DNA from 4 places in the Ruegeria sp. AD6 genome. Region 3 is predicted to be linked to each of the others. Evidence: riboswitches for the same ligand, from Rfam matches in the RefSeq annotation. Region 3 holds a riboswitch; each other region holds the start of a gene.

Evidence for each region. Region 3 has a riboswitch for cobalamin ahead of ACR0KJ_RS17950 (hypothetical protein). Riboswitches for the same ligand answer to the same signal wherever they lie in the genome.
Region 1: another riboswitch for cobalamin. It lies ahead of ACR0KJ_RS06605 (DUF1636 family protein); the one in region 3 lies ahead of ACR0KJ_RS17950 (hypothetical protein).
Region 2: another riboswitch for cobalamin. It lies ahead of ACR0KJ_RS11045 (DUF1636 family protein); the one in region 3 lies ahead of ACR0KJ_RS17950 (hypothetical protein).
Region 4: another riboswitch for cobalamin. It lies ahead of ACR0KJ_RS08070 (hypothetical protein); the one in region 3 lies ahead of ACR0KJ_RS17950 (hypothetical protein).

The regions. Positions count from the first base shown of each region.
Region 1 is NZ_JBQFZQ010000001.1:1,336,595-1,344,350, forward strand. Features, by position in the region: gene ACR0KJ_RS06575 (class I SAM-dependent DNA methyltransferase) at 1-1,219, opposite strand, end outside; gene ACR0KJ_RS06580 (hypothetical protein) at 1,348-1,635, opposite strand; gene ACR0KJ_RS06585 (relaxase/mobilization nuclease domain-containing protein) at 1,653-3,203, opposite strand; gene ACR0KJ_RS06590 (plasmid mobilization protein) at 3,197-3,625, opposite strand; gene ACR0KJ_RS06595 (hypothetical protein) at 3,670-4,518, opposite strand; gene ACR0KJ_RS06600 (NAD(P)-dependent oxidoreductase) at 4,747-5,739, opposite strand; cobalamin riboswitch at 5,843-6,061, shown strand; gene ACR0KJ_RS06605 (DUF1636 family protein) at 6,155-6,535, shown strand; gene cobW (cobalamin biosynthesis protein CobW) at 6,532-7,587, shown strand; gene cobN (cobaltochelatase subunit CobN) at 7,591-7,756, shown strand, end outside.
Region 2 is NZ_JBQFZQ010000004.1:160,140-167,895, forward strand. Features, by position in the region: gene ACR0KJ_RS11015 (ABC transporter permease subunit) at 1-564, opposite strand, end outside; gene ACR0KJ_RS11020 (extracellular solute-binding protein) at 637-1,941, opposite strand; gene ACR0KJ_RS11025 (LacI family DNA-binding transcriptional regulator) at 2,173-3,186, shown strand; gene ACR0KJ_RS11030 (iron ABC transporter permease) at 3,189-4,199, opposite strand; gene ACR0KJ_RS11035 (ABC transporter substrate-binding protein) at 4,201-5,151, opposite strand; gene ACR0KJ_RS11040 (ABC transporter ATP-binding protein) at 5,164-5,940, opposite strand; gene ACR0KJ_RS11045 (DUF1636 family protein) at 5,937-6,293, opposite strand; cobalamin riboswitch at 6,393-6,596, opposite strand; gene ACR0KJ_RS11050 (D-lyxose/D-mannose family sugar isomerase) at 6,656-7,321, opposite strand; gene ACR0KJ_RS11055 (carbohydrate kinase family protein) at 7,340-7,756, opposite strand, start outside.
Region 3 is NZ_JBQFZQ010000012.1:44,163-51,918, reverse strand. Features, by position in the region: gene ACR0KJ_RS17960 (DNA polymerase III subunit gamma/tau) at 1-1,316, opposite strand, end outside; gene ACR0KJ_RS17955 (protein-tyrosine phosphatase family protein) at 1,490-2,002, shown strand; gene ACR0KJ_RS17950 (hypothetical protein) at 1,994-2,401, opposite strand; cobalamin riboswitch at 2,489-2,709, opposite strand; gene ACR0KJ_RS17945 (alpha/beta hydrolase family protein) at 2,868-3,725, shown strand; RNA gene ffs (signal recognition particle sRNA small type) at 3,755-3,853, opposite strand; gene ACR0KJ_RS17935 (bifunctional 2',3'-cyclic-nucleotide 2'-phosphodiesterase/3'-nucleotidase) at 3,893-5,725, opposite strand; gene nudC (NAD(+) diphosphatase) at 5,953-6,936, shown strand; gene ACR0KJ_RS17925 (SRPBCC family protein) at 6,970-7,437, shown strand; gene ACR0KJ_RS17920 (prephenate dehydratase) at 7,498-7,756, opposite strand, start outside.
Region 4 is NZ_JBQFZQ010000002.1:229,624-237,379, forward strand. Features, by position in the region: gene ACR0KJ_RS08055 (ATP-binding protein) at 1-2,831, shown strand, start outside; gene ACR0KJ_RS08060 (hypothetical protein) at 2,863-3,567, shown strand; gene ACR0KJ_RS08065 (AbrB family transcriptional regulator) at 3,788-4,852, shown strand; cobalamin riboswitch at 4,948-5,159, shown strand; gene ACR0KJ_RS08070 (hypothetical protein) at 5,281-5,580, shown strand; gene ACR0KJ_RS08075 (homocysteine S-methyltransferase family protein) at 5,795-6,847, shown strand; gene metH (methionine synthase) at 6,844-7,756, shown strand, end outside.

The DNA of each region.
Region 1 (7,756 bases), on a different contig from region 3:
CCATATGGCCCATGTTGCGGGCGTCGATGAACAGCACCTCTCCGCGCCGGTCTCGCAGTCCGTTGGCGGATTTATCGCGGCTCAAAATCCACAGGCAGACGGGAATTTGCGTGGAATAGAAAAGCTGCCCCGGCAGGGCGACCATGCAATCGACGCGGTCCTGCTCGATCAGTTTTTTCCTGATCTCACCCTCACCGCTGGTTTGTGAGGACATGGAGCCATTGGCCAGCACCACCCCCGCATGACCGCGCGGGGCAAGGTGGTGGATGATGTGCTGTATCCACGCAAAGTTGGCATTGCCTTTGGGTGGCGTTCCGTATTGCCAGCGCAGATCCTCGGCGAGACGATCCCCGCCCCAGTCCGAGATATTGAACGGTGGGTTTGCAAGGATGTAGTCGGCCTTGAGGTTAGGGTGACTGTCTTTGTGAAAACTGCCTGCACTGTCCCATTCGATTGCAGCATCAATCCCATGCACGGCAAGGTTCATTTTCGCCAACCGCCATGTGGTATGGTTAATCTCTTGGCCATAGACAGCGATATCATCCGGGCGGCCACCGTGTTCTTCGATAAATTTCTCGGATTGAATGAACATGCCGCCCGACCCACAACATGGATCGTATACGCGCCCCTGATAGGGTTCGAGCATTTCAACAAGGGTGCGAACCACAGAACGCGGCGTGAAAAACTCACCGCCCCGCTTGCCCTCTGCGCTGGCAAAGCCCGAGATGAAATATTCATAAACCCGGCCCAAGAGGTCGCGCGCGCGGTCAGCGCTGTCATGCAGTTTGATGTTAGAAAACAGATCAACCAATTCGCCGAGCATGGTTTTATCCAGCGTCGGGCGTGCGTAGGTTTTGGGCAAAACACCTTTCAGGGTTTCATTGGTCGGAACGGCCTCAATGGCCTCCATCGCGTCATCAATGATCTTGCCGATGTTCTCAGAGCGGGCATTTTGCTGGATATGTGACCATCGGGCCTTTTCCGGCACCCAAAAGACATTTTCAGCCAGATATTCTTCAGGGTCCTCTGGGTCGGCGTAATCGTCCTCGCTCAGCCGATCATGCATCGCCTGAAAGGCTTCCGAGATGTACTTTAGGAAGATCAGACCAAGGGCTACATGCTTGTACTCGGACGGCTCCAACGAACCACGCATCTTGTCTGCAGCTTTGAAAAGCTCTGCGGCGAAATCAGAATCGGATGCACAGGAATGATTTGACATAAAATTGGGGCCATTTCGTCTTTTTCGGCACCATAGGTTCCGCAACATCCAAAGTCGACAAGATATCAGTTTGCGCTCAGGAATTCAGCGTGAAAGCGCATTGAGCCGGACGACAACGAAACAGCAAGTTAACTTTCCAAAACAAGTATCTGCCCCACCTTGAGATTCTTGGCATTCAAATCCAGTTCTCGGATGATGTATTCACCGCCCCCACCGTAGACATGACGCCGATAACCGTTCCCCTCCGCGTCGATGAACAGGCAACGGATATCGCTGTAATCACCCCAGACACCGGCAATGGCCATCAACGGAACCCCCTCAGGCAGGCGTATCACCTTGTCAAACGTGCGGTAATCGATGCCATAATCGCGGGATTGGGCGTAGGACATGGTGAAATGGTCATGCGGGAAGTACATTGATTTTCCTTTTCAATTCAAAGGCTGTGGCTATGGCCGCGTTCACGTTCATTTAGTTCTCGTTCAGCAGTTGCTCGGCGCGTTTCGCTAATTTCAAGCTGATCTCTAAGCCCTCTTGAAGCGTCTCGTAGGTCTGTTCCTCTCTCAGCAAGTCGGCCAATGTGGTGACCGACAAGAGATGCGATTTCATCAGCAGCGCCACGCAATGCGCCAACCCATTCACTTTGCTCTCGATCCCGGTCGTCGAGCGTGCCTCCAAGGCGTGCAATTCCTGCGCTGAGGTTTCGCAGGCCGTCACTAATCGTTCGACGCAGGCGAGCAAATCGCGTTCCAAGGCTGTCATGGGCGTCGTCATTTATTGCCCCCTGATTTCGATGCAGATGATTGGCGTGCCCGCTATCGTGCAGGTTTTCAATTCGGTCTGCTCCGGGTCCAGCGTCAGCCAGATCTGCCCCGCCTGTTCGATCCGTGTCAGGCCAAGCTCTGTCATTTCCAAGCGCGTCAAAAAAACCATCCAAAGCCAGCTCACCGCCATGGTCGAAACGATCCACGCCATGATCAGCCCCGCGATCACCCAAGGCGATATCGTCAGCCAGCGCCGGATTATCTCGCTGCGCCTCTGTAATTCGCTCCTGCTGTCGCTCAGAAAATAGCGAATATCGGTCTCGATGGTATTCAGCGCGCTTGTCGCAATGCCGCTCAAATCGCTCCTGAAGCGCTCCAACTGAGAATTCATCAAGGCGGTGTGTTCCTGCCTGATCACATCCAGATCCGCGTTCAATTTCTCGCTCAGCCGGGTCGGCTTGCCAGTTTTCATTGAAAATCTCTCCTTTCAGCCGCCAGCGTTCGCCTGTCTCTGGGTCTTCGGCGGTAATGTAGTTTTTGCCGGCGCGGGGAATATCGAACCCTGCATCTGTCAGAGCATCGACCATGCTCGCGCGGTCGGTGATTGTGCCAACGCTGATCTGGTCGAGAACCCAGTCGTGGAGTTCCTCACGTCCCTGCGCGCGGCTCGGGGCCTCAGCTGTCACCTGTACCTCTTGGGCGTGCTCCAGATCCAACGGATCTGCCCAGCCATGGGTCTTGTTCATCAGATCGCGCAGACTGTCATAGGCATCCTGATAGCCCGGCGGCGCGATATTGAGGCTGTTGCCAGTGGTCAGCTCCAGCCGGGGGGTACAGAAATGCAGCTCGACCCGATCTTCGTGGGTATGGCGGACCCAGAGCATGTCATATTGCTCAGGGTCCATTCCTGCGAAAGCCAATTCTTCAAAGGCATCCATGACTTCGGTCTGCTGGGCCTCGGTGGGAGCATCGCCATGGGCGAAACTGACAACACCCGCGCGGTAGGTCCATTGGTTGCGGCTGGCGTCAATCAGCGCCTCGGTGCGATCAGGATTGCCGCGTAACACCTCCGGCAACGGGTTGCGCATGACTGTCTGCGGCTGGCCATCGGAATCACGGATCAAGTCACGGTTGGCATCATAGACCAGCACCTCATCCGCGATCAGATAGCCGACAGGGCCAGCTCCCGCGCCTTTGCCGTTGGGAAAGAACTTGATCAGCATTCCCGCACCTCATCAAGGATCTGGGCAAGCTGACGTTCGATCACCACGAGCTGACACGCAAGGGCCAGCGTATCGAGGTCGATCCGCCCAGCGAGCAAGGCGCGGTTCGTAGCACGAGCGATCTGGTTGAGGTTGCCACCGATGCGGCCGACCGCCAGCGTCAAGGCCGGATCAACGCGTGGCATGGTCTTTCGACGACGCGCCTCAGTCAGGCCAAGCGCCTCACGCAAGAGAGTTGCAGCAGGTACGCCAGCCGCCTCAGCCTTCGCGCGTAACCCAGCCTTTTCGGCGGTGCTGCACCGAAAGACAAATGTATCGGTCAGAGCTGCTTTGGCGTGGGGCTTGCCCCCGCCGGTGGGGTTCGAAGGGGAGGCTTGCCACCCCTCGCAAGGTCCCATGTCAGAAGCATCAGCGTATGACATGGGTCGCCTTGCTCTTTGCACTGAAAACGGTTCTGTTTTACCCATCAGCCAAGCCCTGCTGCCTGAATCTGCAACGGCGTCACCAGTTTAGCGGCCAAAAGCGCCGTGATCTGGCTGGGCGAAATGTGCCGACAAAGCGGACTGCGATCTGTGATCCAAACCGCCAGCCCTTTCAGCGCCTCGGCCTCTTTGGCTTTAGCGTCCTCTCGCTGGATCTGGGCTTCTTGAACATACCTCTGCCAACGAACAGAGTTGAACCAGTTATCCGAAAAACAAACCTTGGAACGGGTGAACCCCGCGCTTTCACTGGCATAGGCCTGAACCGCCTCAATCAGGTCGCCAGCAGCAACATCATTCGTCAGGATCTCCCGAATCGCCAGCAAGCAATCCGTTTTCCGGCGAATGCGATCTTCGGGATATGTCGCCAAGATTTTCTCAGCTTCATTATCCGTTTCCACCTCTCGCGAAGGATATGGATTTATATTTGGTTTATATCTGTTCTTACATGATTTGCCCTCAGGGGCAGACGGCTTGCCCTCTCGGGCAAATGTATCATTTTCCCATTTGGTCTTCTCGATCTGCCCATTTGGGCAAATGCAATCGCCCAACGCATACCAGCACGTTCGATCATAACGGTCATCGCTAAAATTTCCCTTCAGGATCAGCTTTGATGTAAGCAGCTTATCCAGCGCTGTGCGGATCTGCTTTTCGGTCAAGTAAGGAAACAGCTCGGCAAATGCAGAGATTGAGTTGTAGGTCCAATAGCGCCCATCCCGAAGATTGCGCCGGTTGGCTTGGTTCTTCTCGATCCAGAAGGTGATGTTCTGGAAAATCACAGCCGCGTTTAGCCCTACCAACGCGGCAATGTCAGGATCAAAACTATGGCGGCTCATCGAGCGCCCCAAACCGGCGTCAGAACCGCAGGAAAACCCCCTGTTTCACCGGTATCATGTTCACTGATAGTTCCAGCTTTGTCTTGATACTTTTTTCGATCTAAATTATTGTTTAATAACGATAAAGTATTGGATTGCAAATCCGTGTACACCGGTTCGATTCCGGTACTCGCCTCCACTTCCTTCAATACCTCCACCTCGCGACGCAAAGACGAAAGCGCGCCTCTCTTAGGAATCGCGCCCCGCCGGGATAACCTCATAACCCGGTTCTTCAGGTTCATCGTCCTGCATTTCAGGTGGAAAGCCGGGCGCGCGGATGTCGAGGCCGGTGGCGTCTTCCAGGCGTTTGATGATGTTGGGCGACAGTTCGCGTTCGCCGTAGCGTGCGATGCCGTCCTCGAAGATCTTGATCATGATCGGGTTGATCTCAAGTGGGACACCCGCGCGGTCGGCGACGTCCTGAAACAGGCCGATATCCTTTTTGACAAGGTCCATTGTGAAGGAAATATCCCGCGAACCGTTCAGGATGACCTGGCTTTCGGTCTCATGCACAAACGACGTACCGGACGAGATTTTGATCGCCTCATAGGTCGTGTTCAGGTCCATCCCGGCGGCTTTGGCGGTCACCAGCGCTTCGGCGCAGGTGATCAGGTTGGCGGTTGCCAGATAGTTGGTCAGAACTTTCAGAACCGAGGCCGAGCCCAGATCGCCCGTATGCAACACCCGACGGCCCATCGTTGTCAGGAAGGGCAGGATTCGCTCAAAGGTATCCCGGTCGCAACCCGCGAAGATCGAGATATTGCCGGTTGCCGCCCGGTGGCATCCGCCGGAAACCGGGCAATCAACCGCCGCCCCGCCCCGCTCGATGACCAAGGCACCCAGCCGCTTGGCCTCGGCCTCGTCGGTGGTGGACATCTCCATCCAGATTTTGCCGGGGCCGACCTCGGGCAACATCTCCTGCATGACAGCGTCCGAGGCGGCAGGCGATGGCAAGCAGGTGATCACCGCGTCGCAATCGCGCATCAGCTGGGCCGGGCTTTCGGCGGCCCTTGCGCCCTTTTCGACGAATTCTGCCACCAGGTCTGCATTGAGGTCATGGACCGTCAGGTCGATCCCGTTGCGCAGCAACGAGCCCGAGAGTTTTCCGCCCACATTTCCAAGTCCGATGAACCCAACTTTCATTATTCGCGTCTCCCTGCGTGATTTCCGGTATGCGACCATGTCGCGGGCACCGCGTCATGCCGCCCAGCGACGCTGGCAGGTCGCTTTTCATCCTAGCCACGCGATGGTGGTCGCATCGCGCTTGACAACCTGCCCGCACGTGCCGCATGTCCCTGTCGTTGGTGTCGGCGACAGCCGATGAAAAGGGAATGCGTCAACGGGTTATCCGCCAAACGCAGCCGCCCCCGCGACCGTGACCGGAGAGGGTGCCCAATGCCACTGGCTGCAAAGCCGGGAAGGCGGGACATCCGACAGAGGAGCCAGACGAACCGGGCCTCTGACATCCGCAAGCCGGGAGACCTGCCAGCACCCGAAGTTGAAACCGGGCGGGGTGTTCCGGTGTCGGGTCCATGTGCATCGCGTGGCCCGCATGAAACCCCGTCCCCCGCGAAGAGGATTTGGGGGGATGAGAGACATGACCGAGACTGCGCCGGTCGAGCTGCTGGTCTGCACCACCTGCCGCCGTGGGCTGCCCATCGAGGATGATGATCAGCGCCCTGGCACATTGCTGCACAAAGCGCTGGAACAGGCGGATCTGCCCGAGGGCGTCACGCTGAAAGCCGTAGAATGCCTGTCGAACTGCGATCAGGGCTGTTCCATCGTGCTGCGCGGCGGGCCGGATCGCTGGACCTTTGTCTATGAGAACCTCAATGAGACCGACCATGTCGAAACCATCGTCGACGGTGTCACCAAATACCTCGCGACCGAGGACGGTCTGGTCAAATGGCGCGAGCGCACCGAACATTTCCGCAAAAACTGTGCGGCCCGTATTCCCCCGATTGGAGCCCTGAAATGAGCAATCTCGAAAAACTCCCCGTCACTGTGATCACCGGCTTTCTGGGTTCGGGCAAAACGACGCTGGTCAAGCATCTGATGCAGAACCCGCAGGGCAAGCGTCTGGCCGTGGTGGTCAACGAATTTGGCGATGTGGGCGTCGATGGCGACATCCTGAAATCCTGCGCGATCCCGGATTGCCCGGCGGAAAACATCATGGAACTGGCCAATGGCTGCATATGCTGCACCGTGGCTGATGATTTCATCCCCACCATTGAGGCGCTGATGGCGCTGGAGCCGCGCCCCGATCACATCCTGATCGAAACCTCAGGCCTCGCCCTGCCGAAACCGCTGCTCAAGGCGTTCGACTGGCCCGATATCCGGTCGAAAATCACCGTGGATGGCGTGATCGCTCTGGCCGATGCCGAGGCTGTCGCCGCCGGTCGCTTCGCGCCGAATGTCGAAGCTGTGGATGCGCAGCGTCTGGCCGATGACTCGATCGACCACGAAACGCCCCTGTCCGAGGTGTTCGAGGATCAGATTTCCTGCGCCGACATCATCCTGCTGACCAAACCCGATCTGGCCGGTCCCGAAGGTGTGGCGAAAGCCAAAGAAATCATCGCGGCCGAAGCCCCGCGCCCTCTGCCCGTGGTTGAAGTGGCCGAAGGTGCCGTGGACGTGCGCGTCGTGCTGGGCCTTGAGGCCGCCGCCGAGGATGACATGGACGCTCGACCGTCGCATCACGACGGCCACCACGACCACGAGCATGACGATTTCGAAAGCATCATCGTCGAACTGCCGGAACAGACCGAACCCGCCGATCTGGTTGCCAAGATCGAACGTCTGGCGAATGAGCTGAACATCCTGCGCGTCAAAGGTTATGCCGCCGTTCAGGGCAAGCCCATGCGTCTGCTGGTGCAGGCCGTTGGCGCGCGCGTGCGTCACCAATATGACCGCCCATGGGAGCCCGGCGAGGACCGCCGCTCGCGCCTTGTGGTGATTGCCGAGCATGACGACATCAAAGAGGCCGCGATCCGCGATATCCTCGTGGGTGTGACCGAGGCCGCCGAGTAAGCCATGCACGTCGTCTTCCGCGAAAGCCACGGGTTAGAGGAAACCGAGACCCCGACCGATCTGGGCCAGAGTCCGGCGGATCTGGTGGTGCTGTCGTTTTCGGACAGTGACCTTGGCGCTTTTGCGGCGGGCTGGCATCGCGGTGGCGGCCCCGAGGGGCGGATGCCGA
Region 2 (7,756 bases), on a different contig from region 3:
CTCGCGGACCGAACGCGGGATGGATTGCAGGCCGGACAGGAAGAAGATGAAGTTGACCGGGATCTGTTTCCAGACAGCCACGATGATCATCGCGGTTGCGGTGGCGTTGTAATCCACGCCCAGTTTGAAATCCCAGCCAAACATCTGGAAGAACTTGGTCATCGGGCCAGTGCTTTGGTCAAAGAACAGAATGCCCAAAAATCCTGCGACCGGCGGCGCGATGGCATAGACCCACATCAGGAGCGTGCGATAGGATTTGGCACCCCGGATGACCTTGTCGGCCTTGACCGCCAGCAGCAGGGCGATGGACAGCGAAAAGAATGTGACCAGGACCGAGAAGACAATCGTGAACCACGCGATGCGCTTGTACTGATCGTTACCCAGCAACGAGGTGTAGTTATCCGCCCCTACAAAGGTCGAACCGAAGCCAAACGGGTCCTGCAGAAAGAAGGACGATTGCAACGCCCAACCCGCAGGCCAGTAGAAGAAGATTGCGATGATCATCAGCTGTGGCAGCAGCAATGCCACAGGAAGCCAGATAGTGTCGAAGCCCGCGCGTTTCATGACCCGTCCAGTTGCGAAAATGGGGGATGGCCGCGCCCGGAGGCGCGACCATCTTGGGGGTGATCCCGGGGTTTAGCCCTGGGTTTTTGCGAAGCGGGCCAGCAATTCGTTGGCTTCGTCTTCGATTGTCTGGAACGCAGTGTCCACGTCGGTTTCACCGGTCAGGATACGGCCATATTCGCGGTTCATGATGTCGCGAATCTGCACGTAGAAGCCCATGCGATAGCCCTTGGTGTTGTCACCGGCTTTCGCCTGCAACTGGTTCACACCGACTTCGGCTGCCGGGAAACGGTCATAGTGGCCGTCTTTCTTGGCAACGTCATAGGCGGCCTCGGTGATCGGCACATAGCCGGTTTCCTGATGCCAGAAATACTGGGTTTCAGGCGCGGTCAGGAAGCGGAAGAACTCGGCAGTTGCTTTGTTTTCTTCGTCCGATTTGCCGGCCATCGCGAACAGGGCAGCACCACCGATGAAGGTTTGGGTTGGTTCGGGCGTCACGGCTTCCCAATAGGGCAGCTCGACCGCGCTGAATTCAAAGCCCAGATTTTTTTGCAACAGACCGCCGAACGAGCCCGACGAGCCCAGCCACATGGCAACCTTGCCTTCTTCAAACGGTTTGGCGTTGTCACCCCAACCGGTGCCGTACCACTCGAACAGGCCATTGTCCTTCCACTCGGTCACGGCGGTAAAGTGCGCCTTGATTGCGTCGTTGTTGACCAGGATCTCGGTATCCATGCCGTCATAGCCGTTGTTGTTGGTCGCAAACGGCAGGTTGTGGCGCGACATGAAGTTCTCGGTGAAGATCCAGGGCAGGTGCGACTGGCTGAGCGGGATATAGCCCGCCTCTTTCAACGCCGGGGCGGTGGTCGACTGGAATTCTTCCCATGTCTTCGGCGGGGTCACGCCAGCGGCTTCCAGCGCGTCGACATTGTAGTACAGAATCGGGGTCGACGAGTTGAAGGGCATCCCGATCATCTTGCCATCGCTGTCGGCATAAAAATAACGCACACCGGCGATGTAGTCGTTGATGTCGAACTCAACACCATTGTCGGCCAGCAGGTCCTGAACCGGAACGGTTGCGCCCTTGGCGGCGATCACGGTGGCAGCGCCCGCGTCAAAGACCTGCATGATGTTCGGTTGTTCACCGGCGCGGAAGGCCGCGATACCAGCGGTCAGCGTCTCTTCGTAGCTGCCTTTGTAGATCGGAGTGATTGTGTATTCGTCCTGCGACGCGTTGAATTTCTCGGCCACCTTGTTGACGGTTTCCCCCAATTGTCCGCCATGGGCGTGCCACCAGGTAATTTCTGTTTCTGCAAAAGCCGCAGTCGCGGTAAACGCGAGGGCAGCAGCCGTTGCGCAAAACTTCAGATTGGTCATGTTTTCCTCCGGTTCGGTGTCGGCCCCTTGCAGCTAAGAGACCGTTGGCACTTTGTGCCAGTTTATTGTGCAGGCTCCCCTGCGGCGTATGTCGCGCGCAGCCTCCGCCCCGCATTGCATGGGCACGTCTGGATTCTGCACACGTGCCCACATAATGTTAACGTATGACAGTTCGGTGAATGATTTCTAGCAATATTGACAAATTCCACCAAATCGAAGGACAGGTTGAGCGTGGTTCAGGATCGTGACAAACCCGCCGAAAGGCGCCGCAGGGTCACTGCGCAGGCCGTCGCAGACGCGGCCGGAGTGTCCCGTTCGGCCGTTTCCCGCGCCTTTACGCCCGGCGCGTATCTTGATGAAAATAAAAGAAAAATAATCGAAGATATGGCCGAGCGCATGGGCTATCAGCCCAACGCTTTGGCCGCCGGTCTGAAGGACGGACGCTCGCACCTAGTGGCGGTGTTTGTCGGAAATATGCGCAGCGATTTTGATTCCGAATTTGTCCGCGCTTTGGTCGGCAAACTGAACGCGTTGAACAAATGGCCGATTCTCATCGACGGTGGGGATCAGCGTGCAGAAGACGCGATCGAGCAGGTTTTGCGCTATCCGCTGGATGCTTTGATCCTGCGCGGGGGCAGTATGCCTCAGGCGCTGGTCAAACGATGCAGCAAGCTGGGCGTGCCGATGATTTCTGCCGGGCGCATTGTGCAGGCGCCAGGGGTCGACAACGTGTGCTGCCGCAATGCCGAAGGTACGCGACTTGCGACTGAGGCGTTGATCCGGAAAGGTCGGAAACGGTTTGGATTTCTGGGTGGTGCGCCCAGTTTCTCATCCTCGGCCGAGCGCAGGGCGGGTGTGATCGAGGTTCTGGAACGCGCGGGCCTTGGGCTGGTGGCAGAAGAGACCGGAGATTTCACGGTTGAGACCGGGCGGGACATCGCGCTGACCTTGCTGGGACAGCACAGGCTGGACGCGCTGATCTGCGCCAATGATGCCAGCGCAATCGGGGCACTGACAGCGGCCCGCGAGATGGGTCTGGACGTTCCAAACGAGCTGTCGCTGGTCGGGTTCGACGACATCGAAATGGCCAGATGGCCGATCTTCAACCTGAGCACGGTCAACAACCCGATTGCTGAGGCTGTCGATCAGGTCATTGCGCTGCTGGAATGCAGGCTGGCCGATCCCGCAAAAGCCAGCGAGACGATCATGGTCGATCCCTATTTCGTACCACGCGGCACGCACTAGGCTTAGTCGTTTCGGGCGGATTTGAACAGGTACAGGAAGACGAACAGCGATCCGATGGATGTGGTGACGATGCCGACGGGAAGTTCCTGAGGAGCCAACAACAGGCGCGACAGGATGTCGGACAGGGTCAGCAGGATCGCACCCACGATGGCCGAGGTCACCAGAAGGTTTCGATGCAACGTTCCGGCAATACCGCGCGCGATATGAGGGACCATCAGGCCGACAAAGCCGATGACGCCCGCGACCGAAACAAAGCTTGCAGTGGCCAGAGCAGCAACAAAGAACATGCGAAACCGCAGGCCCTGAACCGGAATACCCAGCGTCGCTGCGGTGAAATCCCCGGTCAGCAGCGCGTCCAGCCAGCGGCTGCGATAGAGCGAATAGCCCAGGATCATCGCAAGCCCGATCAGGACAAGGGGAAAGGTCTCCCACCGCGCGAGGCCAAGACCGCCCAGCATCCAGAAGATCACTGAATGCGCAGCACGACTGTCGCCGGAAAAGATCAGATAGTTGGTGATGGCAGAAAACAGGAACGAGACCGCAAGCCCGGCAAGGATCAGCTTTTCGGGCGCGCTTGTGCGCAGGCCCTGAACCAGCGCGAGAACGATGCCTGACGCGATCAGACCGCCACAGAAGGCGGCAAGCGGCAGGGTCCAGAAACCAAGCACGTCCCCGGTTACCGTGATGACCAGAACCGCCCCGGCGGCGGCGCCCGAGGACAGGCCAAACAGGAAGGGGTCGGCCAGATCGTTGCGTGTGGTGGTTTGCAGCACCACGCCGACCACACCCAATCCGGCACCGATGACGGCCGCGAACAAGGCGCGGGGCAGGCGCAGGTCAAATACGATCCGGTGCAGGGGCGACATCTCGCCTTCGGTCAAGCCGGTGCCCAGCATGATCGCTGTGCCTACGTCTGCGACAGGAATGGATGTCGTGCCATAGACAACGGACAGCAGCAAAAGGGCGGTCAGAATGACCGCCCCCAGCAGGACCGCCCGGCCCGTTTGAGCCATGTCAGTTCAGCCCCGGATGCATGGCCGAAACCATCTTTTCGATGGCGTCTATGTTTGCCGGTCCCGGTGTCAGCTCTTCATAGCGCAAACCGATCCAGCGTTCGTTCTTGACGGCATCAGTCAGGGACATGGCCGGATGCTCTTGCAGGAACTTGAACGTGTCCTCGGCGCCGTTTCCGGTCTGATAGTCTAGCAGGACCAGAAATTCGGGGTTTGCGGCGGCCACTGCTTCCCATGAGGTGCGGCCCCAGCTGGTGTCCATGTCGTGGGTGACGCTGACACCGCCTGCGGCCTCGATCATGGCGTCGGGAATGGCGAATTTACCGGCGGTAAAGGGCGCATCGGCGGGACCGTCCAGCAGGAAGACGCGGGGTTTCGGCAGGTCTGCGGTTTTGGATTCGATGGCCGCCAGCTGGTCTTTCCAGCCCGAAACCAACGCTTCGGCCTTGTCTTCCACATGCATCACCTTGCCCAGACGCAGCACGTCATCGAACAGAAGGTCCATGCTGGCTTCGGGGCGGTCCTTGTTCAGGTGAACGCAGCTTTCGGTCAGGACCATGGTTTTGATGCCAAAGGGTTCCAGCGTGTCGGGGGTGACTTCGCCACCCGGCTGCATGCCGTAATACCAACCGGCAAAGAACATATCCGGCTCGACCGCGACCAGATTTTCGACGGTGGGGTATTTGGGCGCCAGTTCCGGGATGTCACCGCGTTTTGCATCGAAATCCGGGCTGGTCTTGTACCAGCCGGTAATGCCGGTCAGGCCGACAATCTTGTCCTGCAAACCCAGCGCAAAGGCCATGTCGGTCATGTTCATGTCGTGCACGACAATCCGCTCGGGCGTGCCGTCGAACACCAGTGGTTCTCCGCAATTGTCGACGGTCACTTCATGTGCCGCCGCACCACTCGCGAGGCCCGAAACAAGGACTACGGACCAGAATTTCTGCATCATCAAATTCTCCTGTTAAGATGACAGCTTTCGTTTTCGGATATCCAGCGCCGGGATCACGCGCCCTTCGTGCTGGAAACACAGGTAGTCAACGCCAAACGTATCGCGCACACGCTCGGGTGTTAGAACTTCGGGAACCGGGCCGAAGCCGGTCATGCGGGTTGCCTTCATCAAAGCGACATGGGTGGCGAATTCGGGGATCATGACCAGATCGTGCACGATCATCACAACCGTCACGCCCAGTTCGGCCACCAGCGACAGCATGTGGCCCTTGGCGTCGGGGTCGAGGTGGTTTGTCGGCTCGTCCAGAAACAGCAGCGATGGCCTTTGCGCCAGGGCCCGTGCGATATGCGCCCGCTGACGTTCGCCGCCGGACAGACGTTGCATCGGTTTATCGGCCAGCGGGACCAGTTCGGCGATCTGAAGCACCCGCTCCAGATCGACCTTATGATCCTCGGCGGACCGGTCGGCCTGAATCGGGATCTGCCCAAGGGCCACATAGTCGCGCAGTTTCAACCTGCCGTCAGGCAGTTCCTGCTGCCCGACCACGGCGATGGTGCGTGCCCGTTCCGGGGCAGACAATTGGCGCAGGCTTTGCCCCTTGATCGTCACATCACCAAGGGCCAGACGTTCGAGGCCGCAAAGCAGGTTCAACAGCGTGGTTTTCCCGGCCCCGTTCGGCCCGGCAATGGCCAGGATCGACCCCTCGTCCAACGAGAAGTTGACATCCTGTAGCAACACATCCCCATTCAGGGCGTAGTATTCGAGCCCCTTGGCAACTAGAAAACTCATATCTCGCCCTTTGTCGAAAGGCGCGGCAGACGGGCCAGAGTTTTGTAAAGCAGGTCAGGGGGCCGGTCGGTTGCGCTGGTCCAGCCGTCGTTGCTGTCGCGGAACTGACGGGCGAAGGCGGCAATCGCGTCCAGATCGGCGGGGCTTTGGATATCGCCGAACAGATACTGCGCCTTGCCTTCGGCTTGCAGCCCAACGGTCATGGGGCGTTCGCACCCTGCCATGCAGGCAATCAACCGGGTCGCAAACTCCGGTGGTAGGGTTGCGTCCAAACTGGCCTTGGCTGCCTTGGCTTCGATTTCACCCTGACAGGTCGAACAGATCAGGACGAAGTGGTCAGCTTGGGATGACATGGCTGTCCCCGCTGCGGAAACCGCGCGAAAAGAAGACGCCACGCCCGCAGGCGAAAAATTGAGCCATCAAATCCTCCTTCCAGGACGCCCCGCCCCGGGTTGGTTGCACAGGTGATGGCAGGTCTCCTGACTTGCGGGTCGTGGCTTGGCCAACCTTCCCGACCTGTTCAGGCCAGTGGTGATTTGGCGTCGCTCTGCGCTTACAGTTGCGGGGGCAGTCACGGATTTGGCCGCAGGGCCGCACCGTATTCCCATTTTCATCCCGCAGGCATCGCTACGGGAACCATCGCTGGTCAGCTAGTCTGTCGCGGATTTAATTGTCAAGCGTTCTGGCCGAGATTTTGGCGACGCGGACTGAGTGTTTAGTAGTCCGCAACCAGCAAAAATTCCGGCGCTGCGTCCTCTTCAATGGTCGCGAACCGGGGGATCGGTTGCTCGAACACATTGTCCGTGTGGTCGTCATTGACGGTTGAGACTTCACCGATCAGACAATCGTCACGCTCGGCCCAGAAGGCATGCCAGATACCGGGCATCAGGGTAACGCTTTCGCCGGGTTTCAAGCGCAGCAATTCGCCGGGCGTGATGGTCACGTCGCAGCCATCGCTGGGCACAACAACCGGATTGTCGCGATCAATGCCGCCTTCGGGGTCTGAGGCGTAGATCTCCATCACCAGATCACCGCCACCCCGGTTGATGATGTCCTCGGCCTTGATGATATGGCGGTGCATCGGAGACAATTGTTTGTCGCGCGAAATCAGCAGTTTCTCGGCATAGAGCATACCGCGACCCTGGTTCAGATCATTCACGTCGCCATTGCGCAGGGTGAACAGGAACAGGCCCAGCTCATCAAACTTGCCCTGACCGTAATCGGTAATGTCCCAGCCCAACCCTCGGGCGCGGATCGTGTCGGCCTTTGCGCTGCGCATCTGATCAGGGGACCAGTCGGCGAAGGGCGGCAGGACCGCGCCGAAGGATTTGATGAAGGCCTGCGCCTCGGTCTTGATGTCGTTGATGTCGGATCGTTTCATGTCGGTTCCCTCGTGGGATCAAAGCTCATGCGCCCAGGGCGGATTTGCCCCGGCGCGGGATACGGTGACGGCGGCGACATCGGCGCCCAGGGACAAAGCCGCGCGCAGGCTATCAGGTGTCAAGGCGCGCAGGCCCTCTTTGCTCAGGTGCCCGGCGCGGTGGAGTTCGGCCAAAACGCCCGCGTTGAACGTATCGCCGGCGCCCACAGTATCGATAACCTGCACCGGTTTGACCGCCACCGAGGTCTCGGACCCGTCCGCCAGATAGCCTGTCGCCCCCTGACTGCCGCGTGTCACAATCACCACGGACGGCCCGGCCTTCAGCAACAAGGGCACCTTCTCGGCATGGGTTTCCGGCCCGGGAATGATCCAATCCAGATCCTCGTCCGAAACCTTAACGATATCGGCCTGAGCGATCATGCGATTCAGGCGGGT
Region 3 (7,756 bases):
GCCTGCGTGTCCTGGGCCAGCGCCGCGACCGGAGCACCCCCTGCCCCGCGAGGCGCAGGCGCATAGGTCGGTGCTGCGCGCGCTTCAACCGGTGCCGTGCCGTTACCGTGGATCGGCATACCGCCGCCCGGTCCGCCATTTGGTGGCGCAGGTGTATCCTGCAGACGTTTGATCAGTTCTTCCGGGCTGGGCAGGTCGGCCACATGGGTCAGACGGATCACTGCCATTTCGGCGGCCATCATGGCGTTGGGGGCGGCCGAGACCTCCTCCAGCGCCTTCAACAGCATTTGCCACATGCGGGTCAGTACTCGCATGGGCAGGGCGTCAGCCATCTGCTGGCCACGGGCGCGCTCGTCAGGGGATACTGTCGGATCCTCGGCTGCGTCCGGCGTGATTTTGACGACCGAGACCCAATGGGTGATCTCGGCCAGATCACGCAGCACCGCCAGCGGGTCGGCCCCTTCGGCATATTGCGCGCTAAGCTCGGTCAAGGCCCCGGCGGCATCGCCGCGCAGGATCATATCCATCAGGTCCAGCACCCGGCCACGGTCGGCCAGTCCCAACATGGCGCGGACCTGATTGGCGGTAGTTTCCCCGGCCCCGTGCGAGATCGCCTGATCCAGCAGCGAGGTTGCATCCCGGGCAGACCCCTCGGCCGCGCGGGTGATCAAGGCCAGCGCGTCCTCGGCAATCTCGGCCCCTTCGGCGCTGGCGATCTTTTGCAGCAGGCCGATCATATCCTCGGGCTCGATCCGGCGCAGGTCGAAGCGTTGGCAGCGGGACAGAACCGTCACCGGCACCTTGCGGATTTCGGTGGTGGCGAAGATGAACTTCACATGCTCGGGCGGTTCCTCCAGCGTCTTGAGCAGCGCGTTGAAGGCGCTGGTCGAGAGCATGTGAACCTCGTCGATGATATAGATTTTATAGCGGGCCGAGGCGGCGCGGTAGCGGACGCTGTCGATGATCTCGCGAATATCATTGACGCCGGTACGGCTGGCGGCGTCCATCTCCATCACGTCGACATGGCGGCCTTCCATGATCGCGGTGCAATGTTCGCAGACGCCGCAGGGTTCGGTTGTGGGGCCGCCCGCACCATCGGGGCCGATGCAGTTCATGCCCTTGGCGATGATCCGCGCCGTGGTTGTCTTGCCGGTGCCGCGAATGCCGGTCATGACAAAGGCTTGCGCTATGCGGTCGGCTTCGAACGCATTCTTAAGCGTGCGCACCATGGCATCCTGCCCCACCAGATCAGCAAAGGTTTCCGGACGGTATTTGCGGGCGAGAACCTGATAGGCGGGGCTGTCTGTGTCGGTCATGTCTGCTCTGGCGGATTCGGGACGTCGTCGCAGCGTAGTGGCCGCTGCCGCCCGCGTCCACCGCAGGGTCGGGGAAATTTGGTTTGGAAAGACCCGAGATCGGCGTAAACTGGAATCTCAGTATTTTTGAAGCACATTTTACAAGCAGGCTTGGGTTTGGGAGGAAATCTTTGATGTCGCAACTGGTCGTCTACGCGCTGCAAGTCGGAGGCGGAACACTTGCGCTGACCTCGATGCCGGGACGCGGCGGAGATTACGCGGGCGATCTGGATACTATTGCGGATTGGAAACCCGGTCTTGTGATCTCGATGACCACGGAAGTTGAGATGCTGCAGGACGGGGCCCGGACCTTTGGCAGTGACATTCAGGGCCGCGCCAGCAGATGGGTTCATTTGCCGGTCGAGGATTTTGGCGCCCCGCCGCGCGCCGTTCAGGATCGGTGGGGGTCGGTCAGCGCATCGGCGCGGCAGGCTTTGTCCGGCGGTGGCCGGGTGCTGGTGCATTGCCGGGGTGGGTGCGGGCGATCCGGTATGGTGGTCTTGCGCCTGATGCTGGAATGCGGGGAACCGGCAGACAAGGCGCTGGCCCGGTTGCGGGCCCTGCGCCCCTGCGCGGTGGAAACCGACGAGCAGATGGCATGGGCCACGAATGCGACCCACGCACCTTTGGATGCGCGCTCAGGCTGATACCCGTGCCGGTTCCTGGACTGGTCTTGAAGGTCTCAGGGCCAAGACCTCAAGCATGGCGCAAGGTGTTCTTGGCAAGGCCCCGGACGGAAGGGCCGCGCATGTCTCGTCAAAAATCAGGTCGGCATATGTATCCAGCGTTTGGATCGGCGTGTCCGCCTCGGTCCCGCAGAAGATGCGTATCTGTTCAGGTCCTGCGCGAAAGCGGGCCATGCACCCTTGCGCGCAATGAGTCAGGTCGCTGCTGCCCTCGATTTCGAATCCTTCGCTGGTGACGTGGTCGGCCTTGTTCATTGCCTCGGCCAGCGCGCGCGCCATACGCGCCATTGCGGGGCAGGGCCCGCCTGTGCGTTGGCAAATGGTCGCCACGTATTTGTGGGTTTTTGTCTTCCAGATCATCCTGCGCCCTCCGCGCGGCGGACGGGGGCGTTGGCAGGCGGTTCAGCTATGCGCTGTCAGGACCTGCCCGGACACCCCGCCCGAGTTTCGGTTACGTTGATGATGGCAGGTCTCCTGACTTGCGTGTCGTCGCTTTGCCGACCTTCCCAGCCTTTCGGCCAGTGGCATTCCGGCATCGCTTACCGCTTACAGTTGCGGGGGCAGTCGCGGCCTTGGTTCGTTCCGGTTTGACCGGGCAGAACCGCACCGTGTTCCCTTTTCATCCCGACCCATTGTGTGGATCGGAAACCATCACACAACCGCTAGCGTCTGTTCGCTTGCTGAGTCAAGCGGGGTTTTGGGGGTCACGTCCACATGCCTTGTTTAAGGCGACGTGTGGTCAAGTGGCAGCAGGGTTGACTCGGCTGCGGGTTGTTGTGCCTCTTGGGCAGGTAAACCGATTGGTTCAGAAAGGCCCGCAGGTTCGATGTTGGACACGCAGCAGCACGTGAAGATCGAGGATTTCCAGTTTCCCGCTGGCCCGGCGCAGCTGTCGGCGCGACTGTATCGGCCTTTTACTGATCCCGACACGGTGGTGGTTCTGAACGGGGCGACCGGTGTGCCGCGCGACTACTACCAGCACTTTGCCCGGTGGTTGGCTGCCGAGCGTGGCATGGCCTGCCTGACGTATGACTATCGTGATTTCGGTCACTCTGTTTCCGGCCCCATGCGCGACTCGCAGGTCACGATGTCGGACTGGGCGCTGATCGATATGCCCGCAGCACGGGCCGAGATGCGCCGAAGGTTTCCCGACGCCCGGCAGTGGAGCATTGGTCATTCCGTCGGCGGAATGCTGGGGCCGATTCAGCCGGATATCGACCAGATCGACCGGATGATCTGTGTCTGCTCGGGGTTGGTGACGCTGTCCGATCACCCATGGCCCTATCGGGGGTTGGCCTGGGCGTTCTGGCATGGGCATGTACCGCTGCTTGTGAAAGCCCTGGGGTATCTGCCCGGCAAAGCCATTGGGTTCGGTGCCGATCTGCCGGGCTCTGTCTATTGGCAATGGCGCAGGTGGTGCACCGCACCTTTGAATTATGTGCCTGAGATCGGGCAAAAACTGCCACTGGCGCGCTGGGCGGATCTGGGTGTTCCGGTAGATCTGTTCACCAGCGACGACGATCAGACCGTCCCGCCACAAGCCGTATGGCGTCTGGTGGATCTGTATGGGCCGGACGCGCGGCGGCACCTGTTGTCACCCAAGGAGTTCGGAGTGAAAGAGATCGGCCATATCGGCGCATTTGCCCGCCGGAATTCGGCAATCTGGCCCCGGTTGGTTGCCTGATTGTGCTGATGAGCGGATACGTGGGGGAAAGGTGAGAGGTTGGACATCGACCCAAGCGGGGCTCGTTGTGGCTGCTTCCTTCCGGACCTGACCAGGTTGGCGAGGCGCTCGCCCGCGCCAACCTCTCAGCGCTTGATATAGGGAAGCCTGGGGAAAATGGCAACCCGTCAGAGTGTCAGCCGGATGCGTTCGAACCCCTGCGGGTCCGGGTCCAGAACGATAGGGTCGTAGTTCTGCAATTCGGGCAGGTACTTCAGCGCGCCGGGCCCGGTACTGAGGATTGCCTGAACCCCGGCCTGCGGCGTGAACGAAAACGGATGAACCGCCTGAGACAGCGGGTCGGCGGGCAGGTTCCCGGTCAGATAATCGCGGAGGATTCGCTTGATATCTATTGCGGGCAGGTTGATCGGCTCAGCCGTTTCCACAAACGGGAAATGCCCGCCACCATTGGCGCGGTAATTGTTGAGCGCGACCACAAAATCCTGATTGGGGTCAAGCGTAGACCCGTCAATTCTGGCCTGCCGGATGCGGCGGTGAGAATTGTCGATCAACTGCCCCCGAGCGTCAAACCGGGCCGGGTAGGACAGGTCGATCTGGTAGGTCAGGCCAAATAGAAGGTCGAAATTGTACCCAACCCGACCGGGGTCGATCAGATCGGTCTCGGCGTCGCGACGCAGGGTGTTGAAAAGACCCGCCGACATCTCAAGCCAGTCCAGCACCTGAGCGCCGCTGACCTTCACCGCCCTCAGCTCGTTCGGAAAGACGTAAAGGTCCGCAATGTGGCGCAAACAAACCTCGCCCGCCGGGACATCGGTATAATAGCGCGGCCCGGACCGACCGCCGCATTTATAGGGCGAAACGGCGGACAACATGGGCAAATTGGCCAGTGCAGTGCCGGACAGATAGGGGCGTAGTGCAGCAGCTTGCGCCGAGGCCACCAATGCCAACCCCCGATCAACGGCGCAAAAGCTGAAATAGCTGTGCATCGGTTGTGCGATTCGCGCCACCGGCTCGGCCATCTTGGTGCGGGTTCGGGCGTGCACGGGTGCAAAAAGCCGGACCATGTCGGGATCCTCTGGCGTTTCAGGGGTGGGTTTGTTTTGGCGAAGCGGTCTCAACGCGACCTGCTGGTCGGTGACTTGCCACCCGAGATCGGCAGAGTGGGACAGGTTCAGATCAATCACGCCCAGATGACTTCCTGCAGACCCGGGCATGACAACCGGTTTGCCATGGACCAATCCGGCCTCAGGGTCGACATGGGCCAGCCCCTGATGGTCGTTGCCGGGAAGGGTCAGGTGTGTGTGCCCGGCCACGAGGGCATCAATGCCGTCAATGGCGGCCAACGGGATCACGGCATTCTCCAACCCCGGTACATCCTGAACCTGACCGAGGCCGGAATGGGCCAGCGCGATGACCAGGTCACACCCCGCCGATTTCAGGGTCTGCACGGTGCGTCGCGCCGCTTTCAGACAGTCCGCGATCGTGATGTCATCGCCCAGATGATGCGCTTCCCATTGCGCGGTCTGAGGGGGCAAAACCGACAACACGCCCACGCGGATGGGAATGTCTTGCCCGTTCAGCGAAATCGATCGGTCAAGCACCGCATGGCCCTGCCAGCGTTGCGAAACCCCAGACCGGCGGCGCATATTGCTGCACAGGACGGGACATGGAGCCTGATCAAGAACAGTGTCCAGCACCTCCAGCCCAAAGCCGAAATCGTGATTGCCAAGCCCGACGGCGTCATAGTGCAGGGACGCAAACCCTTGCATCATTGGATGGCCGTCAGGGTCCTGTACCGCCTGATCGCCCAGCGGCGTGCCCTGAAGCGCATCGCCATTGTCGAACAGCAAAACAAGTGCGCCGTCTGCTTCGGTTCGTGCTGCGCGGATCAGACTGGCGGTTCGCGTGAATCCGATCGTGGGGTCCGGCTGATCCGAGTAATAGTCGAAACCGGTCAGATTCATGTGCAGATCAGTTGTCGCGAGAATACGAATATGCACATCCGAACTTTCAGTTTGACCCGGTCTAAAAGGTCCAGTTTTCACTCTTGAATTCTACTATTGGATGCTGGTGCTAAATCAAAATCAACAATTGGTAGACTTAATGCCAATGTTTCCAGGCCTGTGCAAGCATTGCCTCTGGCCGCGCATGGCCCGGCACCGCGAAAGGCCATTGCAACGCCGGGGCAGTCATGGCAGCCCTGTCAGCAAAGCCGAAGGGGCAGGTGATGATAAATGCAGAACAGGTGACTTTCGGTGGCGCGGGTCTGAACCGTGCGGCCCATATTCGGGGCGACGCCGAGAAGTTGTCACAAGCACAAGGCGATCCGGCAGCCAGATGTGTTCTGCTGTGGCGCGGTAAACTGCTGGTGCAGGGTGACAGGCTGGATCGGTTGGCTTTGCAGCCCATGTCTCATCCCCTGATCACACGTGGACCCGGAGGGATTGTTTCTGCCCCGATCTTTCTGGGGCTGGATGCTTCAGATGCCCCTTTGTTTGCGCTGGATATTTCGAACTGGGCCGCCGAAGGGCTGGACCTGACCGGTGTTGGCGCGTTTGTCGACCGGACCGAACAGCAACATCCCGACCTGCCCGAAGGCCATGTCTTTGCCGAGCTGCGCCGGATCATGACCCGCCTGTCGCCCCTTGATGCCGAACTGGCGGCGACGGCCAAGGCGGTAATCGGCTGGCATGAAACGCATAAATTCTGCGCCAAATGCGGCGCGCCCAGTGAAATCTCGCAGGCCGGGTGGCAGCGCAGTTGCCCGACCTGCGGCGCGCAGCATTTTCCGCGTACGGATCCGGTTGTCATTATGCTGATCACCCATGGTGACGCGGTGCTGATGGGCCGCTCGCCCGGCTGGCCCGAGGGGATGTATTCGCTGCTGGCTGGGTTTGTCGAACCGGGCGAAACGCTTGAGGCCGCCGTACGGCGCGAGGTGATGGAGGAGGCAGGCGTGCCGGTCGGTGCGGTCTCGTACCTGTCCAGCCAGCCCTGGCCGTTCCCGGCCTCGCTGATGTTCGGCTGCGCGGGCGAGGCGCTGTCGCGTGACATCGTGATCGATCCGGTCGAGATTGAAGACGCGATGTGGGTCAGCAAAACGGAAATAATGCAGGCTTTCGCAGGCGAGCATCCAACCCTGCTGCCCGCTCGAAAAGGGGCCATCGCGCATTTTCTGTTGCAAAACTGGCTTGCGGACACGCTGGACTAAGGAAAAACTGGACAAAAGGCAGCAAAGGCAGACATGCAGTTTTCAGCGCGCGAAGATATCGAAGCCCCGATCAATTCGGTATTCGAAATGGTTGCCGATTTCGAACGGTTCGAGCGTATGGCCATGCGGCGCGGCATCGATGTTCGGCGCACGACCCAAGACGCCCCGGTCGAGGCCGGGACCACCTGGGAGACCGAGTTCAAACTGCGCGGCAAACCGCGTCAGATGTCGGTGGTGATGACCGATTGCGACCGCCCCGCGCAAATGCGGTTCGAAGCCAACAGCAAAGGTATGAGCGGCATCACCACGGTTGATTTTCTGGCCCTGTCACAACGCAGAACCCGCCTGAGCGTTGAAATGTCGCTCAGCGCCAAATCCCTGCCCGCCCGGCTGTTGCTGCAATCGATGAAGCTGGGTCAGGCCCGGTTCCGCAAACAGTTTCAGATCCGCTTGGGCGAGTTTGCCCGCGAGTTGGAGCAGCGCCACAAGCACGGGGCTTAGGGCGCGGTTCGCGGTTCCGGCGGTCAGAATTCAATTCATCCCGACCGTGACAACCCCGCATCAACCGCGCGGTTGCGCTGCCGGGTAGACGCCCAGGATCTCGACATTGGTTGTAAAGTGCTCAAGCTCGTCCATGGCAAGTTGCACGTTCCGGTCGTCCGGGTGCCCGACGATATCCGCGTAGAACTGCGTCGCCGTGAACGAGCCATCCAGCATGTAGCTTTCCAGCTTGGTCATGTTGATGCCGTTGGTGGCAAAGCCACCCATGGCCTTGTACAACGCGGCCGGGATGTTGCGCACTTGAAATACGAAGCTGGTG
Region 4 (7,756 bases), on a different contig from region 3:
CGCAGGCGCGGGAAAACGACGCTGAGCGCGCTGTGCGGGCCGCGCTGGACCTGTTGAACGCGATGAAACAACCCCTGCCCGGTACGGACCCGGACGCACCACGCCTGCAGGCCCGCATCGGGGTGCATACCGGCGAGGTGGTGGTGGGTGAAAGCGAACAGGGCGGGCGCGATGTTCTGTTTGGTGAAACAGTGAACATTGCCGCCCGGATCGAGGCGCAGGCCCGTCCCGGAACAGTATTGGTCAGCGATCCGGTGATGTCGCTGTTCAAACAGAAATTCGTATCGCAACCTCTGGGACCGGTTGACCTGAAAGGCGTTGCCCGCCCATTGCCTCTGCACCGCGTATTGCGCCCTGCCACTGCCAATGCCAGGTCGGGAAGCATCACAGGCTCGACCCTGCTGCTGGGGCGCGAGGCGGTGCTGGGCCAATTGCGCGAACTTTGGCAAAAGGCAACCGAACACGGGCCGGTCGCGGCAACGGTGAAAGGCGATCCGGGGATTGGCAAAACCAGCCTGCTGCGTGCATTCCGGGCCCAATTGGCCGAAACGCCCCACATCTGGCTTGGGGTACAGTGTGACGCGCTGTCGTCAGGCGCGCCGCTTGCACCCTTCATCGGGCTGATCCAACAAAGCCTTGGTATCACTCCGGGCATGGAGGACGACGAGGCGCTCAACCGTCTCAGACAGGGTGTGACGCAACAAGACAATGCACCGGACGAGACCGTGCCGCTGATTGCCCGGTTGCTTGGCATCCATACCTCCGACACGGCCGCGTTGGAAAATTCCAGCCCGGAAACTCTGCGCCACCGGACCCTTCTGACCCTCGGTCACTGGCTTGCACGACTTGCGGTTGATCGTCCTGTCGTGCTGGTCTGCGAAGACCTTCACTGGTGTGACGCCACCAGCCTGGAACTTCTGGAGATGCTGCTCGACTGGCCTCAGCCGCTGCCGGTTTTCTGCCTTGTGGCGCAGCGCGATGATGGCAGTCCGGGGCTGCCCGCAAAACGGTCCGAAGTGATCGCGCTTGCAGCGTTGGATCACGACCAGGCGACGCAGTTGGCGCAACGGGCCGCAGCCCCCGCGGACCTGTCGGATGCGGTACTGGAAGATATCCTGACACGCGGCGCAGGCAACCCCCTGTATATCGAAGAACTGGCCCGCTTTGCCGGGGAAAACCAGACCGGACACCGCCAAAGCCGCGCGGTTCCGCCAACCCTGAACAGCCTGATCATGGAGCGGCTGGACGCCCTGTCGCCCGAGTCGAAAAAGACCGCTCAGGTCGCCGCCGTTCTGGGCGAGGATCTGGATATGTCGATCCTGTCCCAGGTCGCCCAGCGCGATGAGGTCGAGATATCCGGAACGGTCGGGGATTTGCTGGAGGCCGATATTCTACGCCCGCGCTCGGGCACCAACGATGGCTACATGTTCCGCCACGCGCTGACGCAGGACGCGGTCTATGCCACGCTTCTGCGGGCCGAGCGGACCGATCTGCATGCCCGCGCCGCTGCGTGCCTTCAGGATGGGACGGCGGAACAGCCCGACAAGATCGCCCATCACCTGCATGCTGCCCGGCATTTTACCGATGCCGCCATCTGGTACCGCGACGCCGGGCTGCGCGCGGTCAAGCAAGCTGCGGTCGAGGATGCAACGGTGCTGTATCGCCGTGCTTTGGCCTCGCTGGAGCAGACCGAGGAAAACCGCCAGCGGGACGAGATCGAGCTGTCCATCCAGATCCCGTTGGAAAACGCGATCATGGGCGTGCGGGGCTTTGCCTCACCCGAAATCAAACCGGTGCTGGATCGCGCGTTGGAACTGGCCGAACGTCTTGGTGACGCGGATGAGACCTCATCGGCGCTGAACGGGCTGGCCGCGCATTTTCTGGACAAGGGAGACTGCGCTAAGGGCATAGAATATGCCGACCGCATTCTGGCTATGCCCGGCGCGGGCGCGAACCGGATCGGCATGTTGCGCGCCCATACCACGCTTGCCTTTCTGCGGTTTCAACTGGGCGAAGGTGAGATTGCCGTTGAACATGCAGAAGAGGCGATCCGTCTCTACCGCCCCGAGGATTACGCCGAAGTTACCTATGGCATTGGCACCGATCAGGGCGTTCTGGCCTATGGGGTCAGCGCGGTGGCCCATTGGTGGTGCGGCGCGCCCGATACGGCGCTGAAACGTGCCGAGGCGGGGTTGGCGCTGGCCGAGGAGTTGAACTCGGCGCTCAGCTTGGCCGCCGCACGGGCCTTTCTGATCATAACCCTGCATTGTCGCCGGGACAGTGACCGCGCCTATGCGCTGGCCACCGAGACCTACGAGACCTGCACCCAGCTTGGCATCCCGCTTTGGGGCGGGCTAAGCCAGTTGTTCCGGGCCGGGCAACCCATCGACCCGCCGGACAAGCGGTGTCAGGAGGTTGATGCCGGTCTGGCTCTGTTGGCGAAAACCGGCAGTCAGACAGGTTCGGGTATGGGGTTTGCGATCATGGCTGACACGCGGCTGGCCAATGATGACCCGGATACAGCGCTGGCGATTGTTGACACCGGGCTGCAAATGTCGGGGATGTTGAACCAGCCGGTCTGGAACCCGGACCTGATGCGGTTGAAAGCACAGGTGCTGGCTGTTCTGGACCGACAAGATGAGGCCGAGGCGCTGCTGCGCACCGCAATTGACGAAGCCGGGGCTGCCGGATCGGTTTCGCTGGCTCTGCGCTGTGCGCGGGTGCTGTCTGATATGCTAACCGGCACCGCGCGCGAAGCCGAAGGCGCGCAGTTGGTTGCCGATTGGGCCGGTCGGCTGGAGCCCGGCGCAGCCGCTTCAGACCCGGCCTGACGACACTGAATTTTAACCAGAGGACCATTTCATGACAGACCATATCGTTTTCTGCTCGGGCCCGATGTTCAGCGTCGGTGATCTTTGGGAGCAATATAACATCGCCGCCGTGCTCGAGGCCGGAGGGTTCGGAACCTATCTCGCCCCGCGCGACGGCGTCGAGATCGCCAAGATGATGGATATGTTGCAGGACCCTGAGGTCTGGTCGCAAAAGGGCCAGGAGATGCTGTATATCATCCTCAAGGTCGGCTACGCGCAGGATATCTACCAATTGCTCGGGCGCTGTTCGAGCCTTGTGTTCAACATGGATGGCCGGGTGCCAGATGGCGGCAGTATTGTCGAGGTGACAACAGCCTACGCCGCTGGAATGCCCCTTGTGATCTACAAGACGACACCGGTGACGCTGTTTGGTGGGGTCGATAACCCGATGATTCAGGGGCTTTCGACCAATTGGGACTATGTGCATGACACCGCATCCATCGTGCCCGCCCTGCTCAAACGGATCGAAGCTCAGTCGCAGAACGGCTATGTCTACACCCCGCCCCCGAATGTCAGCCTTGTGATGGAGGTTGGGGCGATGACCGCAGACCCCAGTTCCGACCTTCACAAGCGGCTCGACGCGATTTCGAATGCGCCCAACGAGAAGGCCGCGTTGGAAGCGGGTGAGGAACTGATCGACTGGGCAAAAAGCAACAAGGCTTATCAGGCGGCGTTTGGCGCGTCGGCACCCACGTAAGCCCTGTTGGATTGTTGGGGTTGAAACGAATTCAGTGGCACTCGCATTGATTTCGACACCTCGCTCCTGGATCTCTTCCAACACACGCTGATAGCGCCAAGCTGCATCGCGGGCCGCCCTTCAAACGGGCATGCTGAATGGTCGGTGCGCGTGGTCTTGCAAACCGCGCCCATCTGTATACCATTGGATACAATTGATCCTATGACATCGGGCCTGAAATTTGTCCGTCCAAGCCACATCCCCAAGCCGCCCCGTAAGGCGGGCCATCACCTTCGGCCTTGCCGTGCTGGGAACGGTCGTGTTCTGGATACTGGGCCTGCCCCTGCCCTTTCTGTTCGGCCCCATGACCACCTGCCTGATTGCGGCACTGGCGCATGCGCCGATGGAGGGGTTCGGGCAAATCTCGGTCGCGGCGCGTACCATCCTGGGCGTGGCGGTGGGGGCTTCGATCACGCCTGATCTGTTTGGCCAACTGCCGAAAATGGCAGCGTCAATTGCTCTGATCCCGCCCTTCATCCTATTGATCGCTTTGGTCGGGGTGCCGTTCTTTCGCAAGGTCTGGGGCTTTGACGACAAAACGGCCTTTTACGCCGCGATGCCCGGCGGGTTGCAGGACATGATCATCTTCGGCACCGAGGCCGGTGCCAATCCGCGCGCCCTGTCCCTGATCCATGGCACGCGCGTGCTGATCATCGTGACGCTCGCCCCGTTGTTCCTGACCCTGTTCTACGACGCTGACCTGACCAACCCCATTGGCGAACCCGCCCGCGACCTGCCCTTGCACGAACTGGCGCTGATGGTCGTCGCCGCCATTGTCGGCTGGAAAGGCGGTGAGCGGATCGGCCTGTTCGGAGCGTCCATTCTGGGCCCGATGATCCTGACTGCGGCCTTGTCACTGGGCGATTTCATCCACACCCGCCCACCGCGCGAGGCGATCCTTGTCGCGCAATTCTTTATCGGCTGCACCATCGGCGTAAAATTTATCGGTGTCACATGGGTCGAGCTGCGCAAAGTTGTGGCGGCGGGCTGCGCCTATGTTGTTGTGTTGGCCATACTTGCGGCGGCCTTCACGGCCCTTGTGACCACGTTGGGGTTCGGGCAACCGATTGAGGCCTTCCTAGCCTATGCCCCCGGCGGGCAGGCTGAAATGACGGTCTTGGCCATCGTCTCGGGCGCGGATCTCGGGTTTGTCATTACCCACCACCTGACACGGATCGTTCTGGTGATCATCGGCGCGCCCATCGCGGCCAGTCTTCTGGTGCGCTGGTCCCGCTCTCGGGATTAGAGGGGTTTCGCAGTTTGATTTGGATTCAATTCCTTCCGGGTTGCAATCCGACGCTGCGTGCTTTGCTGGCACCAGTAGACAGGGCTCTGGCCTTATGAGACTGTGCAGCCGATGGTGTCCGACGCTCTGAGTCGGCTGAAAAGGGAATGCGGTGCGGGCAAACGCCCAAGGCCGCAACTGCCCCCGCAACTGTAAGCGGCGAGCGACCCCCGACAGACCACTGGATGACCCCGCTTGGGTTGTCCGGGAAGGACGGGGACAGCGATGAACCGCAAGTCAGGAGACCTGCCATCTCAGGCGCATATGTGCCGCAGTCACCTTAACTCGGGCGGGGTGCCCGTGGACGGAGCGACAAGAGATGGACCGCACTGGCCAGACATCACTGTTGATGCCCCCACAGGCCGCCCAAAAGCGCGGAGGGCGTCGTTATGCTTGACCTGACCATTTCCCAACTGGATACCGGCCACGTGCCACCGCAGCGCGCGCAAGAACTGGGGCAGATGGGCTATATGCAATGGCTGGGCGGCCTGCCCGGTTCGGCAAACTACCATGCGCAGGCACGGATTGCTTTGGCCAAGGCCAAACCGTTTGCCGAGACTTCACCCGCCATCGCTGTGTTCTGCGACTTGCTGGCCCGATCCATGCAGATGCCCCTGGAACCATTGTTCCTGGCCCTGCCCGCAAAACAGCGCCGAGGGGGCCATCGCGCGCGCCGCGCCGCCTTGTAACCTCATGCGGGCAATTCAGCTTGTGCCATCGCCCGCATTTTGGACGATTTTGGCCGGGCAATGCTTTGGCTGCTTATTGGTGACTCGGTTGGATTTGCGCGCCGAACAAGACACATTATGATGCAAGCTCATAATTTTGTCGAATAACAATCATTTCACCTCATAATGCCAACGCGCTATACCTTCGGCCAACACAGCCGATTGGATACCGCGAATGCTTGACTTTACCTTGCCCGACACACCCGCGCTCGCGACGCTGCGCGCATTGGCTGCCCAGCGCATCCTGATCCTTGACGGGGCCATGGGCACAATGATCCAGACGCTGAACATGACCGAAGAGGATTTTACCGCCAACGGTCACATCCATGGCCCCGGCTGTCGGCATCACTATCACCCGGATCATCCGCAACAGGGCAACAACGACCTGTTGGTGCTGACCCAGCCGCAGGCGGTTGAGGATATACAGTATGAATTCGCAATGGCCGGGGCGGACATCCTTGAAACCAACACTTTTTCCTCAACAACCATCGCGCAGGCCGATTACGGGCTGGAGGCTGCGGTGCATGATCTGAACGTCGCAGGCGCGCAGGTGGCGCGGCGCGCGGCGGACCGGGCCACGGCTGAGGACGGCAAACCCCGGTTTGTGGCCGGGGCTGTGGGGCCGACGAACCGGACGGCCTCGATCAGCCCGGATGTGAACGATCCCGGATACCGCGCCGTCAGTTTTGATGATCTGCGCATAGCCTATGGCCAGCAGATCGACGGGCTGATCGAAGGAGGCTCTGACCTGATCCTGATCGAGACGATCTTTGACACGCTGAACGCCAAGGCGGCGATTTTTGCGGCTTTCGAGAGCTTCGCCAAGGCCGGACGTCGCCTGCCGCTGATGATCTCGGGCACGATCACCGATGCCTCGGGCCGGACGCTTTCTGGCCAGACGCCCACCGCCTTCTGGCACTCGGTCGCCCATGCGCGCCCTTTCACCGTCGGGCTGAACTGCGCCCTTGGCGCTGCATCCATGCGCCCGCATATGGCCGAGATTTCGGGCGTGGCTACCGCCCTGACCTGCGCCTACCCCAATGCGGGCCTGCCGAATGAGTTCGGACAGTATGACGAAACCCCGGACCAGACCGCCGCTCAGGTCGAAGAGTTTGCCCGCGATGGCATCGTCAACGTGGTCGGCGGTTGCTGCGGCACCACACCCGACCATATTCGCGCGATTGCCGAAGCGGTTGCCCCTTTTGCCCCCAGAAAGGTACCAGCATGACCCGTCACCTGCGCCTCTCAGGGCTGGAGCCTTTTCTCCTGACGCCCGACATCCCCTTTGTGAATGTGGGTGAGCGGACCAACGTCACCGGCTCGGCCCGGTTTCGCAAGCTGATCGTGAACCGCGACTATGCCGCCGCGCTGGACGTTGCGCGGGATCAGGTGGAAAACGGCGCTCAGATCATCGACATCAACATGGATGAAGGGCTGATCGACAGCAAACAGGCGATGGTCGAATACCTGAACCTTGTCGCGTCCGAGCCCGATATCGCCCGCGTGCCAATCATGATCGACAGCTCGAAGTGGGAGGTGATCGAGGCCGGGCTGCAATGCGTGCAGGGAAAGCCTGTGGTGAACTCGATCAGCCTGAAAGAGGGCGAAGAGGCGTTTCGCCATCACGCGGGTCTGTGTCTGGCCTATGGGGCTGCTTTGGTGGTCATGGCCTTTGACGAGGCCGGTCAGGCCGACACCTTCGAGCGCAAGACCGAGATTTGCGCCCGCGCTTATCGCATTCTGGTCGAGGATATGGGGTTCCCACCCGAAGACATCATCTTTGACCCCAACATCTTTGCCGTCGCCACGGGAATCGAGGAACACGACAATTACGGCGTCGATTTCATCGAGGCGACCCGCTGGATAAGTCAGAACCTGCCCCATGCACATGTCTCGGGCGGGGTGTCGAACCTGTCTTTCAGCTTTCGTGGCAATGAACCGGTGCGCGAGGCGATGCATGCGGTGTTCCTGTACCATGCCATTCAGGCCGGGATGGATATGGGCATCGTCAATGCGGGCCAACTAGCGGTCTATGACCAGATCGATCCCGACCTGCGCGAAGCATGCGAGGATGTGGTCCTGAACCGCCAGCCGAAATCCGGCGGCAGCGCGACCGAGAACCTGCTGGACATCGCCG